3 regions of the Bradyrhizobium sp. SZCCHNR1098 genome follow, and region 3 is predicted to be linked to each of the others. Evidence: riboswitches for the same ligand, from Rfam matches in the RefSeq annotation. Region 3 holds a riboswitch; each other region holds the start of a gene.

Region 1 (5,325 bases), on a different contig from region 3:
ACTGCGCGAGCGGCAGGCCTGGCCCGCGGCGTGCCAGGACCGCAAGCGGACCATGCTCCGGCGCAGCGATTTCGACCAGGTGCCGATCAAGCCGCAACGCGTCTATCACGAGATGAACAAGGCGTTCGGTCGCGACACCTGCTACATCAGCGTCATCGGCCTGTCGCAGATCGGCGGCGCCCAGTTCCTCAGCGTCCACCGCCCGCGCAACTGGATCAATGCGGGGCAGGCGGGGCCGCTCGGCTGGACCTTGCCGGCCGCGCTCGGCGTGCGCGTCGCGGATCCGAAGCGTGAGATCGTCGCGCTCTCGGGCGACTATGATTTCCAGTTCCTGATCGAGGAGCTCGCGGTCGGCGCCCAGTTCAACCTGCCTTACATCCATGTCGTCGTGAACAACGCCTATCTCGGCCTCATACGGCAGGCGCAGCGCGGCTTCTCGATGGACTATCAGGTCCAGCTGTCGTTCGAGAACATCAATGCGCCGGAGGTCGGCGGCTATGGCGTCGACCACGTCGCGGTCGCGCAGGGCCTCGGCTGCAAGGCGATCCGCGTCACCGACCCTCGCCAGGCGCAGGCTGCGTTCGCGACCGCGCGCGAATGGATGGCGGAATACCAGGTGCCTGTCGTGGTCGAGTTCGTGCTCGAACGCGTCACCAACATCGCGATGGGTACCGAGATCGACAACGTCGTGGAGTTCGAGGAGGTGCTCGACCTGCCGGTGGACGACACCCCGGCCGAGCCGCCGCGCACCTTGCTGCCGGCCTGATCGCAGCAACCGCTCTCATTCGAGGACCAATTCGAGGACCATGACATGCCGCGCTTTGCTGCCAATCTCACCATGCTCTTCAACGAGCTCCCGTTCATCGAGCGCTTCGCGGCTGCCAAGGCGGCCGGCTTCAGCGGTGTCGAGTATCTCTTCCCGTACGACTTCGACAAGGCGGAGCTGAGCGAGCAGCTGACGCGTCACGGGCTGACGCAGGTGCTGCACAATCTGCCCGCCGGCAACTGGGCCGCGGGCGAGCGCGGCATCGCGATCCTGCCGGATCGCGTCGACGAATTCCGCGACGGCGTTCGTCGCGCCATCGAATACGCGCGGGCGCTCGACTGCCGCCAGGTCAACTGCCTCGTCGGGATAGCGCCTGATGATGCCGACCCGCGCGAGCTCAACCAGGTGCTGGTCCGCAACCTGCGCTTTGCCGCAACCGCGCTGAAAGCGCAGGGGATCAAGCTCTTGATCGAGCCGATCAACACGCTCGACATTCCCGGCTTTGTCCTCAACCGCACGGCACAAGCGCTTCAGCTGATCTCGGAGGTCGAGTCCGACAATCTGTTCCTCCAGTACGACATTTACCACATGCAGATCATGGAGGGCGATCTCGCCCGCACCATGCAGAAGCATCTCGCCCGCATCGCGCACATCCAGCTCGCCGACAATCCGGGCCGCCACGAGCCCGGCACCGGCGAGATCAACTATGCGTTCCTGTTCCGGCATCTGGATGCGATCGGCTATCGCGGCTGGATCGGTTGTGAGTACAAGCCGCAGACGACGACGGTGGACGGGCTGGGCTGGCTGACCGATCGCGCGATCGTTCCCGCGAGCTGAGTTTACTACGTGCCATTCAGCCCGGGTTTGCTGCCGAGGAAGATGCCGCCGCTCCTGTCTCTTCACGCGAGGCTTATGGATTGCATCGAGCGCTACAGGATGGCGCAGCTTCAATGTTGTTGCGCGTGAGTTTCACTCACGCCTTAGCAGCCACGACAGATGCCGTGAATTTTTGTGTCAATCTTCTTCTGCTCGTCGACCCACTCAGCAGGCCATTGTCCGCCTGCCCAAGGCAACTGCTTCCTGTTGGCAAAGTTGATGGGTACCGTAAAGGTGAAGCTATCGTCGCTCATCTCTGCGGGCGGCTCCGGAAATGGTTCCGCTCGCTCAATCATACTTAGGGCCGCCGTATCGAGTAACTCGGAGCCGGCGCTTTCCACCAGTTCTCTGGAAATCAGTTTCCCCTGCCGATCAATGACAAACTTGACCTTGGCCGTGCCACTTTGACCGGCCGCCCCTGGCGGAAACGTTCTCTTGCTCACTAATAGTATTACAATCTTCTTTTTCCACGCTTCGCGAGCGCTTGCCTGAGCGCCGACACTTTCCGTTTGCGCATATGAGAAAGACGCCGAAGCCAGTAGCAGTACGAACACACCGGCCAGCGAAGGAATTCTCGCGTTCATAAGCGGATTCCATCACACGCGAAGATAATTCACAACCAAAAATTGCCGGTATGGCGCAGTTGCGCGAAGCGCCCGTCCCGTACGTCGCCAGCGTCGGCTGAAAAGGTCCGCGTTGGGCCAGGAGCGGCCGCGCGTTGTTCCTCAAACTGGGGCGTGCTTGCCAAGCTCGATCGTGCCAGCTATCGTCAACTCCAACATCAAGAGTTGGGCCGACGCCCAGCGCCAACCTGCTCCCCGAGCAAGGTGGCTTTCTTCCTTCGGAAGAAGATGTGGCCGGTCCGGCAACTAAACGGGACAAGCCACCACGGCGTCATGCGCTCCTCTCTTCGAAGAAGGGGACGAGAATGACTGTCGATAGAATCGAAATTGAGCCGGCCGATGCAAGGTCCCAGGACCTGATTAACCTCGTAACCGCGCTGGACGATTTCTTAAACAAGGTCTGCGGGGTGGAAAGGAATCACGGCTCTCCAATTGATCGGCTAGCGCACGACGACACGCAAATGTTTATCGCGCGGATTGCCGGACAAGCCGTTGGCTGTGCGGGGCTGCAGGTGTTCGCTGATGGTACCGGGGAGGTGAAGCGCATGTATGTCGTCACCGAGGTTCGTGCAACTGGAATAGGCAGCAGGCTCTTGACGCGCGTCGTGGAAGCGGCCCTGACCGCCAAGCTGCCGGTTCTGCGGCTGGAAACCACGGAATTTCTTCCCGATGCCCAGAGGCTCTATCGGGCGAAGGGGTTCGTTCCGTGCCCAGCGTATGGCGCTTACGTTTCCAACCCGATCAATTTGTACTTCGAGAGATGGCTGACGAAATGATGGTCGAGGGCGATGTGCCGACAAGGAATAGATGATCAAGTCTGCTTTTAGATTGCTCAAATCCCCATAGCGCTTGCCGCGCCACCCCGCTCAACATGCGCGGTTTCCTCCCTTGGAGGGTTTCGGACGCCGGCCGCCCGAATATGCCGCGCCGTCAATCATGCGGCCGGCATCCGAAACCCTTCACATAACCGGACATCGCTAAACGACATGATGGCGATCCCGGTCATCTATCCAACGGGTAAAATCGTTTCAAGAACCCGTCGATCTCGCTATCGGCTGCCTGCCAGCGTGCTCCACGTTCGCTTCTCAAGAGACAGAGGCCGAGAAGTTCTAGCGGGCCATCGGCAACAAGCTCAAGCGTCCCTTTCTTCGCGATCCAGTGCTCTTCACCGCCCTTATCGAGGCGGTCGACCGAATATCCGAGTTCAACAAGCGTGAGATACGCTGGGACTTCCGTATTGCCCGCTGCCGCAATAATTTCTTGCGCCATCTCATTTCCCCTACCGCGCGCGGATAGGCGTCCGAGCATCGCCTCGTTCACTGCAACCTTCCTTGCCCGCAGTCCGCGATGATCGCAATGGGTCAAATGCAGCCATTGAGGGCCTTGGTCGCCTGCTTCTGCTTCAGACCTGAAAGCGGGCTGTGCTCCCACCTGTTTGGACGGTTTGGGATGGGCTAGCCGCCGACATCTTTAGTGCGTCTTTTCATCTTCGAGTCTGATCATGATGTGCTGCGCCAAGCCGGAGTTCGAGGAGCCGCTGAGAAAATCTCCGGCCGCATGTCGGGCTGACGAACGGAGGGCCGTCCTGGGAGCGGACAACGGAGGAGGTTGCGAGCGATGATCACTGTGTTCGGAGAGGGCAGAGGCTTCCGTGTCGTCTGGTTGCTCGAAGAGATGGGGCTGCCGTACCGGCTTCGGGACGTGGATCTCCTGGCCGGGGTCGAGAACGACGCCGAGTTCCTGACGATCAATCCCGCCGGATTCATTCCGGCGATCCGCGATGGCGACGTCACGATGGTCGAGTCCGTTGCGATCATGGAATACATCTTGGGGCGGTATGGGCCGACAGCGCTGGCGCCCGCGGCACATGATGTTGCTTTTCCTGCCTATCAGCAGTTTCTCCACCTCGGTGAGGCGGGCCTCGCAGCCTCGCTTTATTTCGTTTCGGGAGCCCGGCACCTTGCGCCTGAAAGCGAGCGCAACAACTGGAGCGCGCGGCAGGCGATGGACGTGTTCACGACCCGATTGAGCCTGGTGACGCGACGGCTGGAGCGCGGGCCATACATGGCCGGCGATGCGTTCACCGCGGCGGACATTTCGGTGGGCTACGCGCTCGAGATGGCGCGGAAGAACGTCGGTGTGGTGTTCGGTGATGCGGAGCAAGCATACATGACCCGGCTGCGAGTCCGCGCCGGCTACCAGCGGGCGCTGGAGACGTGCCAGGCCACGCGGCGCTGGTGGACCAGCTAGGTTGCGGAACGAGAGAGGCGAGTAGGTCGCCGACAATGTCTTCAACAGACGAAACGATCATTTGCATTCGACCGTCGCTCCGCGGCAGATGACGAGTGCTGGAAACCCATCCGAGGTCACCGATGCCATCTGTTGCGACCGTGTTTGCGCAATCCTTCTTCCACGGCACGCGCGCCGATCTGCGGCCGGGCGACCTGATCGCTGTCGGGTATCCGTCCAACTTCACCGAGGCGGAGCCGATGTCCTGGGTCTACTTCACGGCGACGCTGGATGCGGCGATCTGGGGCGCCGAGTTGGCTGCCGGTGACGGACGGGGACGGATCTACGTCGTCGAGCCCACAGGTCCGTTCGTTGACGACCCGAACCTGACGGACAAGAAGTTCCCGGGGAATCCGACGCGGTCTCATCGATCCCGCGCGCCGCTGCGCGTCATTGCCGAGGTCGTTCATTGGCAGGGGCACGCGCCGGATGTGGTGAGGCAGATGAAGGAGGGCGTTGCGCGCGCAATGACCGAAGGGCCGGGCATCATCGACTGAACGGCGCGGCGGCATCGCACTGCCGTCGATCCGTCGCGCCCGATGGCTGTTTGCGGATGCTGCGACGCGCTCGCCACGCGGCGCCCTCCGTCCAGAACATCGAAAAAGTCCGGTGGCAAGGTGCGTTCGAACTGGTGTCGACGCACGAAATCTCCTCCTCATGAGCCGAGCCTATCGCCGAGAGGCGAGGGTTGGACTTGGCGTCCATGATTGATCGGGGGCGCCGCTCGGCAGCGTCGCTCGCCTTTCGGCGACGGCATGGTTGAAGAGTTCG
Region 2 (5,325 bases), 350 kb from region 3:
TCTCGTGGTTAAGGTTTGGTATCGCAGTGCTGGCTGTTTCGCTGGCGGCCTCTGCGCGCGCGGAAGAGGCGCCGCAGAACTGCGAGGTGCCGGCCTACCTGCTGACCACCGAGAGCCCGCTCCCGAAGGTTGCAGACGCCGTCAAGAACGGCCGCACGCTGGATATTCTCGTCGTCGGAAGCAGGTCATCCTCCATTGTCAGCACGTCCGACGCCAATGCCTACCCCGCCCGTCTGCAGGCTGCGTTGAAGGACAAGCTGCCAACCGTCGCCGTCAATCTCAGCATCGAGCTGCAGCCCAAGAAGACGGCCGAGGAGGTCGCGGGCAATCTCGTTAAACTGGTGGAAGGAAAAAGGCCTAATTTGGTCATCTGGCAGACCGGCACGGTCGACGCCATGCGGTCGATCGATCCTGATGAGTTCCGGCAGGCGGTCGACGACGGTGTGGCGACGCTGCAGAAAGCGGGAGCTGACGTCGTCTTGATGAACCTGCAATACAGTCCGCGGACGGAGACATTGATCTCCGTGCCGCCCTATGTCGACAACATGCGTGTGGTGGCGCAGCACCGGGACATTCCGCTGTTCGATCGGTTTGCCATCATGCGGCAATGGAACGAGCAGGGCGATTTCGACCTGTTCAATCCGACGCACGGAGTCGAGCTGGCCAAGCAGGTTCATGACTGCCTCGGCCGGGCGCTGTCGAAGTTCATCATCGACGCGGCGCATATCGGGCCGGCGCAGCAGAACTAGGGTTATGTCGTTCATGACGTCGAATGAGTGTCACCGCGTCTCCGGGACATGGGAGAAGCTTTCGGCCGTTGCGGTCATTGCCATCGCCCTCGCGCTGAGCCCGCAGAAGCTACGGGCGCAGAGCGCAGCGCCGGCTGCGCCCGCCGCGCTTTCCGATGTGGAGAGCTCCGATCCAAAGGCTCCGCTGATCAGCGGGCGACCGAGCATCGGTCACGTCACGGTGGCGCAGGCGAGCGATCAGGTGCCCGGGCCGATCGCCGTGGCGCGCCCGGCGACCATAACCTCGCCGCCTGCGGCGACGACCGCGCCGGCCATGACCGATGCACAGCCGCCGGCTGCAGCCGGGCAGGCCGTCGTGGCGGCGCCGCCGTCGCGCAGCATCACCGAGCGGGCGATCGACAAGGTCAAGCAGGTCGCGAAGTCGGCCACCGACATCTTCAACCGCGTGCCGTGCCTGACGCCGAAGGGCGTCGCCAAGAAGAATTTCATTTCGCTGCCGCACGTCGCCAACAAGCTCGCCTCCGGCCTGCCGGTCGTCATCGTCGCCTTCGGCTCGTCGTCGACGCAGGGCTATGGCGCGAGCGCGCCGGACTACACCTATCCGAATCGGCTCGCCGCGCAGCTGCGCCGGCAATATCCGATGGTCGACATCAGCGTCATCAATGCCGGCGTCGGCGGCGAGGATGCGCCGGAGATGATGAAGCGGCTGGAGACGTCGGTGATCGACCGGCATCCGGATCTCGTGATCTGGCAGGTCGGCACCAATGCCGTGCTGCGCGATCTCGATCCCGCCGAGACCGCCAAGCTGGTCGATGACGGCGTCGCCAAGATCCAGGCGGCGGCCTCCGATGTCGTGCTGGTCGACCTGCAATATTCGCCGCGCGTCAACGAGCGCTCGGAGAACGCCAGCCGCATGAACAAGCTGCTCGGGCGTATCGCCGAGCTGCATCACGCCGGCATCTTCCCCCGCTTCGAGGTGATGCGCGACTGGCACGAGCGGCAGGCGATCCCGATCAACGAGTTCGTGATCTCGGACGGTCTGCACATGAGCGATTGGGGCTACGCCTGCTTCGCCCAGCTGCTCGGCGACGACATCATCCGCTCGGTCGGCCAGGTCAAGCTCGGCATCAACACGCCGGCCAACGTGCTGACCTATCGGCCGATGTGAGAGTGGCGAGTAGGGAATAGCGAGTAGCGAGTAGCGAATAGGATGCAATCGGTACGCCCTATTCGCCATTCTCTATGCGGCCATTCGCTACGCGGCCCTCAGGGCCGCATCCAGATCCTCGATCAGATCGTCGGCATGCTCGAGCCCGGCGGAGAAGCGGATGAAGCCCTCGCTGATGCCGAGCTCGGCGCGCGCCTCCGGCGTCAGCCGCTGGTGCGTCGTCGTCGCCGGATGCGTGACCAGCGTCTTGGCGTCGCCGAGATTGTTGGAGATGCGCGCGAGCTTCAAGCCGTTGAGCGTGCGGAACGCGCCGGCCTTGCCGCCCTTCACCTCGAAGCCGACCAGCGTCGAGCCGGCGCGCATCTGCTTGCGCACGGTCGCCGCCTGCGGATGGTCCTCGCGACCGGGATAGATCAGCCGCGAGATCTTCGGATGCGCCGCGAGAAAGTCGGCCACCTTCGCCGCCGTCTCGGTCTGCGCGCGCACGCGCACCGCCAAGGTCTCCAGGCCCTTGAGCAGGACCCAGGCGTTGAACGGCGAGATCGACGGACCGGTCTGGCGCATGAAATTGTGGATGTGCTCGGCGATGAACGCCTCCGACGACAGGATCACGCCGCCGAGGCAGCGGCCCTGGCCATCGATGTGCTTGGTCGCGGAATACACCACGACGTCGGCGCCGAGCGCGAGCGGGCTCTGCCAGATCGGGGTCGCGAACACGTTGTCGACGATCAGTCGCGCGCCACGGGCGTGCGCGATCTCGGCGATCGCGGGAATGTCCATCACGTCGAGCGTCGGATTGGTCGGGCTCTCCAGGAAGAACGACTTGGTGTTCGGCCTGACCGCCTTCTGCCATTGGTCGAGGTCGAGCCCATCGACCAGGGTCGATTCGATGCCGTAGCGCGGCAAGAGATCTTCGACGACGTAGCGGCACGAGCCGAACAGCGCCTTGGCGGCGACGACGTGATCGCCGGCACGGAGGGGAGCGAGGATTGCCGTGGTGACTGCGGCCATGCCGGTTGCGGCCGAGCGGCAGGCCTCGGCGCCCTCGAGCTCGATCATGCGGCGCTCGAACATTGCCGTGGTCGGGTTGGAGAAGCGCGAATAGATGAAGCCGGGATCCTCGCCCTTGAAGCGCGCCTCGCACTCCTCGGCGGTGGCGTAGACGAAGCCTTGCGTCAGATAGAGCGCCTCGGCGGTCTCGCCGAATTCGGAACGCAAGGTGCCGGAATGCACCAGGCGGGTTTCAGGACGATAGCGGGCGAACGACGCCGGGGCCTTCGCGGGGGACTTCGACATGTGACCTCCATCGTGACCACCGCCTCCAGCGATGGGCACAAAAAAACCGGCCTGGGAAAACTCCTCACGGCCGGGATCACAATCGTCCCCGGCCTGTTTAGCGACTTATTTAACGTGGCTGCAAGCCGGCCGGCTCAAATCACCACGGGATAAGTCGTGCTCATAGTCGCAACCGGCCTTTCCGTCAAGCCAGCCATCGGATAACCGGTAAAAAGACCCTATATAGGCTCGATAAGCCGCCGTTCCGGCGCCTGCAAAGGATCAGGTCTTGCCGTTTTCGCTCAGCCCCGACGCCCACGGCATCCTCCCCGATCGCATGATCGTGGCGATGGCGGAGGCTGGCCTGATCATCCCCGCATACGATTTTGTCGAAAGCCAGATCCAGCCGGCGAGCCTGGACCTGCGGCTCGGCGACATCGCCTATCGCGTGCGGGCAAGCTTTCTGCCCGGGCCGGGCGCGACGGTCGCCGAGCGTATCGACGAGTTGAAGCTGCACGAATTCGCGCTCGCCGACGGCGCAGTGCTGGAGACCAACTGCGTCTACATCGTGCCGCTCTTGGAGAGTCTCGCGCTGCCGAAGGACATCGTCGCGGCCGCCAATCCGAAGAGCTCGACCGGGCGGCTCGACGTGTTCACCCGCGTGATCGCCGACGGCACGCGACGGTTCGACATGATCGGAGCCGGCTATCACGGTCCGCTCTACGCCGAGATCAGCCCGAAGACGTTTCCCGTTTTGCTGCGCGAAGGCTCGCGCCTGTCCCAGGTCCGCTTCCGCTACCGCGACGCGGTTCTGTCGGAGGACGAACTGATCGCGCTGCATCAGGCCGAGCGGCTGGTGGATCGCGATGATGCGGATCTCGTCGGCGGCGTCGCTCTTTCCGTCGACCTGTCCGGCAGCAATGCCAACGGCTATGTGGGCTATCGCGCCAAGCGCCATACCGGCGTCGTCGACGTCGACCGCCGCGCCGGCTATGCTGTGGAGGAGTTCTGGGAGCCGATCAAGGCGCGCCCCGACGGCAGCCTCATTCTCGATCCCGGCGAGTTCTACATCCTGGCTTCGAAGGAGGCCGTGCAGGTGCCGCCGGACTACGCCGCCGAGATGGTGCCGTTCGATCCGCTCGTGGGCGAATTCCGTGTCCACTATGCCGGCTTCTTCGATCCCGGCTTCGGCTATGCCGGCGCCGGCGGGCAGGGCTCGCGCGCGGTGCTCGAGGTGCGCTCGCGCGAGGTGCCGTTCATCCTCGAGCACGGTCAGATCGTCGGCCGCCTCGTCTATGAGAAGATGCTGGCCCGGCCGAACGCGATGTATGGCAGCCGCATCGGCTCCAACTACCAGGCCCAGGGCCTGAAGCTCTCCAAGCACTTCCGCCTCTAGGCCCGGCTGCGCGCTGACCGCGCACCCCCAATGCGCCCGCTGCACGGGGCGCGGCCCGGCGGTGTGCTAGGAGGAACGACAAAGGTCCCGCCAGATGGCGCGGCCAAACGGGGAGCGAGCATGTCCGAGATCGGCTTGGCCGACAGTCCGGTCGGCGAGGGGCGTACGTTGCCGCCCATCGCGAAGCCGGTTCGGAATGCGCTCGTCGACGGACCCATTCTGCGCACCCTGCTGTCGCTGGCCTGGCCCAACATCATCGCGAACACGGCAGGCACCTGCGTCGTCATCGCCGAGACCTCCTATATCGGCCGGCTCGGTATCGAGGCGCTGGCGGCGATGGCACTAGTGTTCCCGCTGGTGATCCTGACCATGACGATGTCCGGCGGCGCCATGGGCGGCGGCGTGGCCTCGGCGATCGCGCGGGCGCTCGGCGCCGGCGACACCGAACGGGCCTCGACCCTCGCCACGCACGCGCTGCTGATTGCGCTGTTGTTCGGCGCGACCTTCATGGTCGGCATGCTGGTGTTCGGTCCCGCTTTGCTGGAGGTGCTCGGCGGCCGCGGCGCGGTGCTGAGCCATGCCACAGCCTATCTGCAGATCTTCTTCGGCGGCGCCATCCTGCCCTGGCTGATGAACTCGATGGCCGGCATCCTGCGCGGCACCGGCAACATGAAGCTGCCGTCGTTCATGATCCTCAGTTCGGCGCTGCTGCAGATCGTATTGGGCGGCACGCTCAG
Region 3 (5,325 bases):
TCCTCGGTCAGCCAGTTGCGCCACGTTTCCGTATGCGTCTTCGACATCTGCTGATGCGCGGTGTCCTCGATCGCGGCGACCGCGGCGAGCATCGCCGGCGAGGAGACGTTGAACGGCCCACGGATTCGGTTGATCGCATCGACGATGGGCGCGGGGCCGAACATCCAGCCGACGCGGAGCGCCGCGAGGCCGTGGATCTTGGAAAAGGTGTGGGTGACGACGGTGTTCTCGGTCGTCGCGACCAGCTCGATCCCGAACTCATAATCGTTGCGCGAGACGTAGTCGGCATAGGCGGCGTCGAGCACCAGCACGACATGCGAGGGAAGGCCGGCGCGCAGCCGCTTGACCTCGTCGAACGGGATGTAGGTGCCGGTCGGGTTGTTCGGATTGGCGAGCCACACGAGCTTGGTGCGCGGCGTCACCGCGGCCAGGATCGCGTCGACGTCGGTGCGATACTCGGTCTCGGCGGCAACCACGTTCCTGGCGCCGCAGCCCATGGTCGCGATCGGATAGACCAGGAAGCCGTGCGCGGTGGAGATCGCCTCGTCGCCTTGCCCGAGAAAGGTGTGTGCCAGCAGATTCAGGATCTCGTCGGAGCCGGCGCCGCAGACGATGCGGCCGGGATCGAGGCCATAGGTGCGGCCGATCGCCTCGCGCAGCACCCGCGAGGTGCCTTCCGGATAATCCTCCAGATGCGTGGCCGCGCTCTTGAAGGCGTCGATCGCCTTGGGTGAAGGACCGAACGGAGTCTCGTTCGCCGACAGCTTGAACACCTTGCGGCCCGGCTCGGGCTTCGGGCTCTTGCCCGGCGTGTAGGGCGCAATCTCGAGGATGCCGGGATTCGGCACGGGGCGGTTCATCGTCAACTCCGGAAAATCATCACTGGCGCGGGGCGTCTCAGCTGGGAACCGTATAGCGTTTCGCATGGCCGCCGACGAGGGCCGTCGAGCGGACCGAGGCGCCCGCCGCGATCAGGGCAGCCTTGATCTTGTCGAGGTTCGACGGCGACTCGATCGACACCAACAGCGCCGCGCCGTCGAAGGCGGTATCGGGCACCGCGATGACGTCGGCGAGCGGCGACAGCGCGCGGGACACCTGCGCATTCCAGCCGGAGACGCGGATGCTCCAGGTCTCGACCTCCAGCACCAGCGCGTCGTCCGCGACGCGCGAGATCGCGAACACCGGCAGCGCCGCCGGATGGTCGGCCCGCTCGATGAACGGCATCCGCGCGATGATCTTCGGCGCGCCCGCGGGCTCCAGCGTGATCCACCACGGCGTATGCCCCGAGGTCGTCGACACCAGCGCGAGATCGCCCTTCGAGCGCGCCACGGCTTCGACGGCGGCCTGGGCGCTGAAATGGGCGACATAAGGCACCACGAAGCCGAAATGGAACCTGGCGGAATCGCGCATCGCGGATTCGCCGACCGACACGTCGGCGTGAACCGAGAACGGCGCCTGCACGTAAGTGAACGTCGAGACGATCACGCGCCAGATGCCCTCGACGGTGTCGAGCGGCAGGATGCCGCGATGGCGCTGCACCAGGCGCCGCATCATGTCGGCCTCTCGCGCCGGGCGGAACGCCGAGCCGACCTCCTGGGTCTTCTTGACCTTGATCAGCCGGTCGATGATGTCGGCCCTGTTCATCAGGAGCTGATGGACCTGCTCGTCGATCGCGTCGATCTCCTTGCGCAAATCGGCGAGCGAGGGAGGGGCTGGCGGCGGGGTCGACATGGGCAGGGTCACTCTTCGCAGGCCGCGGGTCAACGCGCGGCGGACTGGAACGGATGCCGTTCTCTCCGATGCGGGGGACGTGCGCAACAGCAAGTTTACCTCGTGCTGCCTAGGCTTGGCTGACCTGCAGCCATGGGGCGCCCGATCGGCGGTCAACCCGAGCTTGCCTTGACGAGGAGCGCCCGCGGGACTAGTTTCTGCCTGTTCCGTGGTCATTTGAGCCGGCCGGCTTGCAGCCACGTTAAAAAACTCGCTAAACAGGCCGGGGACGTTATCGATCCCGGCCGAACCCCAGTTCAGGCCGGGTTTTTCATGGCCTGATGTGTCACGTGGTTCGGGAGCCCTTGCCGGATGGCCGGGGTGAGAGACATGACAGGCCTGACGCCGAAACCCACCTCCGCGCTGCGCACGATTGCGCCCGAAGAGCGCTCGCACGAGGTCGATCATCCGAGCTCGCTGGTCGCGCAGTTCGGTGCCGACAAGCCGCTCAGGCTCGATTGCGGCGTCGACCTGTCGCCGTTCCAGATCGCCTACCAGACCTATGGCGAGCTCAACGCCGACAAGTCGAACGCGGTCCTGGTCTGCCACGCGCTGACCGGCGACCAGCACGTCGCCAACCGTCATCCGGTCACCGGCAAGCCGGGCTGGTGGGAGACGCTGGTCGGCCCCGGCCGTCCGCTCGATCCCAGCCGCTATTTCATCATCTGCTCGAACGTGATTGGCGGCTGCATGGGCTCGACCGGCCCGGCCTCGCTGAACCCTGCGACCGGCAAGGTCTGGGGGCTCGATTTCCCGATCATCACCATCCCCGACATGGTGCGGGCGCAGGCGATGCTGATCGACCATCTCGGCATCGACACGCTGTTCGCCGTGGTCGGCGGCTCGATGGGCGGCATGCAGGCGCTGCAATGGACGGTGGCCTATCCGCAGCGCGTGTTCGCCACGCTCGCGATCGCCTGCGCGACGCGGCACTCGGCACAGAACATCGCCTTCCACGAGCTCGGCCGCCAGGCCGTCATGGCCGATCCCGACTGGGACCACGGCCGCTACGGCGACAAGGGCACTCATCCGCATCGCGGCCTCGCGGTGGCACGGATGGCCGCGCATATCACTTATCTGTCGGATGCCGCCCTGCATCGCAAGTTCGGCCGCCGCATGCAAGACCGCGAGTTGCCGACGTTCTCGTTCGACGCCGACTTCCAGGTCGAGAGCTATCTGCGCTATCAGGGCTCGTCCTTCGTCGAGCGCTTCGACGCCAACTCCTATCTCTATCTGACGCGGGCGATGGACTATTTCGACATCGCCGGCGACCACGATGGCGTGCTGGCGGCGGCGTTCCGCGGCATCAAGACGCGCTTTTGCGTGGTGTCCTTCACCAGCGACTGGCTGTTTCCGACTTCGGAGTCGCGGGCGCTGGTGCATGCGCTCAACGCGTCCAGCGCGCGCGTGTCGTTTGCCGAGATCGAGACCGACAGGGGGCACGACGCGTTCCTGCTCGACGTCCCCGAGTTCTTCGAGATCGCCAGCGCTTTTCTCGATTCCGCCGGCAAGGCGCGCGGCCTCAAGGTCGCGACGGGAGGCTGAGACATGAGCATGCAGGGTGTGCTGCCGCTGAACGGATTCTCCGGCGGCGAGGTGCTGGCCTATCGGCCCGATCATCTCCTGATCGCCGGCATGGTCGAGAGCGGCTCCAAGGTGCTCGACATCGGCTGCGGCGACGGTGACCTGCTGCAGCTGCTCGAGAGCCGCGGCATCGACGGCCGCGGCATCGAGCTGTCGCGCGAGGGCGTCAACCATTGTGTCGCCAAGGGCCTCGCGGTGGTGCAGGGCGATGCTGACACCGATCTCGTCGATTATCCCGACGATGCGTTCGACTACGTGGTCCTGTCGCAGACCCTGCAAGCGACGCGGCGGCCCAAGACGGTGCTGGAAAATCTCCTGCGCATCGGCCGCCGTGCCATCGTCACCTTCCCGAATTTCGGCTTCTGGCGGCTGCGGCTGCAGCTGCTGGTCGGCGGCCACATGCCGCGCACCGACAATCTGCCTTTCACCTGGTACGACACGCCGAACATCCATTTCTGCACCATCAAGGACTTCGTGCAGCTCTGCGACGAGATCGGCGTCAAGATGGAGCGCGCCGTCGCACTTGATAGTTACGGCCGCCCCTTGCGTGTCGCCATGCCCTGGTGGTTCTGGAACATGTTCGGCGAGCAGGGGGTGTTTCTTCTGAGCAGGGCGGAGAAGGGGCGGTAGGGAGACGGGGGGCGACCGCAGCCCCGGGGCCTTGTTGAAGTTTGTGGCCCGCTCTCTCGGCCGTCATGGCCGGGCTTGTCCCGGCCATCCACGTCTTGCAGTATGGCGAGATGGCGGGCGGCTACGTGTACTTCATGACTAATCGTCCCAACGGTGCGCTCTATGTCGGCGTGACCAGCGATCTCGTGCGCCGTGTCTTTCAGCATCGATCCGGCTTGGTTGATGGCTTCACCAGGCGGTATGGCTTGACGCGATTGGTGTACTTTGAAGTCTTCGACGACATTCAGAGCGCGATCCAACGGGAGCACAACATCACGCATTGGTCGCGCGCCTGGAAGGTTGGAATGATCCTTGCGAGCAATCCCAGCTGGGATGATCTCTACGATAGGATCACAGCTTGAGGCGCGCACGAGGACGGACGTGGATGGCCGGGACAAGCCCGGCCATGACGAGCTTGGGGTGGCGGGATTTCACTTTTCAAAGAGCCGATGGCGGTTGAGACAAGGCTGCGCATCCCCGCGGCACCTTCGCGCCCGAGCTATGCGTCATGCATCGCCTCCGATAGCGAAGAGGCGCAGGGAAGGCCGGATGCTGGCCGCACCCATGGCCCGCCTGCGGAAAAAATGCAGGCGGCAGGAACCACAGGTACGAGCCGGAACACCCGGCCTTCCCTGCGCGATGGTTGAACGGCTGCTTCGCATTCTCCTCGGTGCGCCGGGCTTTTTGGCCACCGTGTCGCGCAATGCGCTTGCGCGCATCGCGCTGGATACCAGCATCGGGGTATCAGGACCGCGCGACTTGACCGTGCGTGCCGGAATTGCTCGTCCGCGCGAGGAAGCCCCACGCGCAATCCGACACGCCCACCGCATCCCACCTCAGCGTTCGTGACGACCGCGATACGCCCCTCTTGCAGTGAGGCGGGACGGGCGGAAATCTGCGCTTGATTTGGCCGACGACGCAAGCCGCGATCGTGCGACAAACTAACACGACGGGCAGTCCGTGCATGAGGCTCATGCGCAAACTGCCCGTCGTGCAACGTCTGATGCCGTTCCTACGGCTTGCCCCGTGATCTACAGCAAGCCGACCTTGTGCATGATGTCGCGGATCTGCGCCGGACTGGGATCACCGACCGCCGGGCTGGACCACTCGCTGGTCGTCGTTGCCGGGCCCCTGGCAACCGAACCGGCTCCGTTGAGCTTGCCATTGGGCGCCTGCGGCACCAGCGTCGGAGACGTCGCGCCGCTCTGCGCCTCGCCGCGCGCCAGTCCCAGCAGGCGACGGAGAACGTCGAGCGAGGGATCGGCCGTGGGCGCGGAGGCCACGCCCGCTTCCAGGCCGAGT

Evidence for each region. Region 3 has a riboswitch for S-adenosylmethionine ahead of QX135_RS10755 (homoserine O-acetyltransferase). Riboswitches for the same ligand answer to the same signal wherever they lie in the genome.
Region 1: another riboswitch for S-adenosylmethionine. It lies ahead of QX135_RS18130 (GNAT family N-acetyltransferase); the one in region 3 lies ahead of QX135_RS10755 (homoserine O-acetyltransferase).
Region 2: another riboswitch for S-adenosylmethionine. It lies ahead of QX135_RS12340 (O-succinylhomoserine sulfhydrylase); the one in region 3 lies ahead of QX135_RS10755 (homoserine O-acetyltransferase).

Annotation. Positions count from the first base shown of each region.
Region 1 covers NZ_JAUEXY010000008.1:60,150-65,474, reverse strand. The annotation lists gene gcl (glyoxylate carboligase) at 1-766, shown strand, start outside; gene hyi (hydroxypyruvate isomerase) at 812-1,603, shown strand; gene QX135_RS18135 (energy transducer TonB) at 1,747-2,226, opposite strand; SAM-I-IV-variant riboswitch at 2,416-2,525, shown strand; gene QX135_RS18130 (GNAT family N-acetyltransferase) at 2,571-3,041, shown strand; gene QX135_RS18125 (hypothetical protein) at 3,268-3,585, opposite strand; gene QX135_RS18120 (glutathione S-transferase family protein) at 3,883-4,515, shown strand; gene arr (NAD(+)--rifampin ADP-ribosyltransferase) at 4,638-5,051, shown strand; gene QX135_RS18110 (ABC transporter substrate-binding protein) at 5,223-5,325, opposite strand, start outside.
Region 2 covers NZ_JAUEXY010000004.1:422,407-427,731, reverse strand. The annotation lists gene QX135_RS12350 (SGNH/GDSL hydrolase family protein) at 1-749, shown strand, start outside; gene QX135_RS12345 (SGNH/GDSL hydrolase family protein) at 763-1,917, shown strand; gene QX135_RS12340 (O-succinylhomoserine sulfhydrylase) at 2,005-3,213, opposite strand; SAM riboswitch at 3,290-3,369, opposite strand; gene QX135_RS12335 (2'-deoxycytidine 5'-triphosphate deaminase) at 3,482-4,588, shown strand; gene QX135_RS12330 (MATE family efflux transporter) at 4,709-5,325, shown strand, end outside.
Region 3 covers NZ_JAUEXY010000004.1:74,871-80,195, reverse strand. The annotation lists gene hisC (histidinol-phosphate transaminase) at 1-860, opposite strand, end outside; gene QX135_RS10760 (chorismate mutase) at 898-1,731, opposite strand; SAM riboswitch at 1,930-2,009, shown strand; gene QX135_RS10755 (homoserine O-acetyltransferase) at 2,101-3,315, shown strand; gene metW (methionine biosynthesis protein MetW) at 3,319-3,984, shown strand; gene QX135_RS10745 (GIY-YIG nuclease family protein) at 4,050-4,385, shown strand; gene QX135_RS10740 (S8 family serine peptidase) at 5,055-5,325, opposite strand, start outside.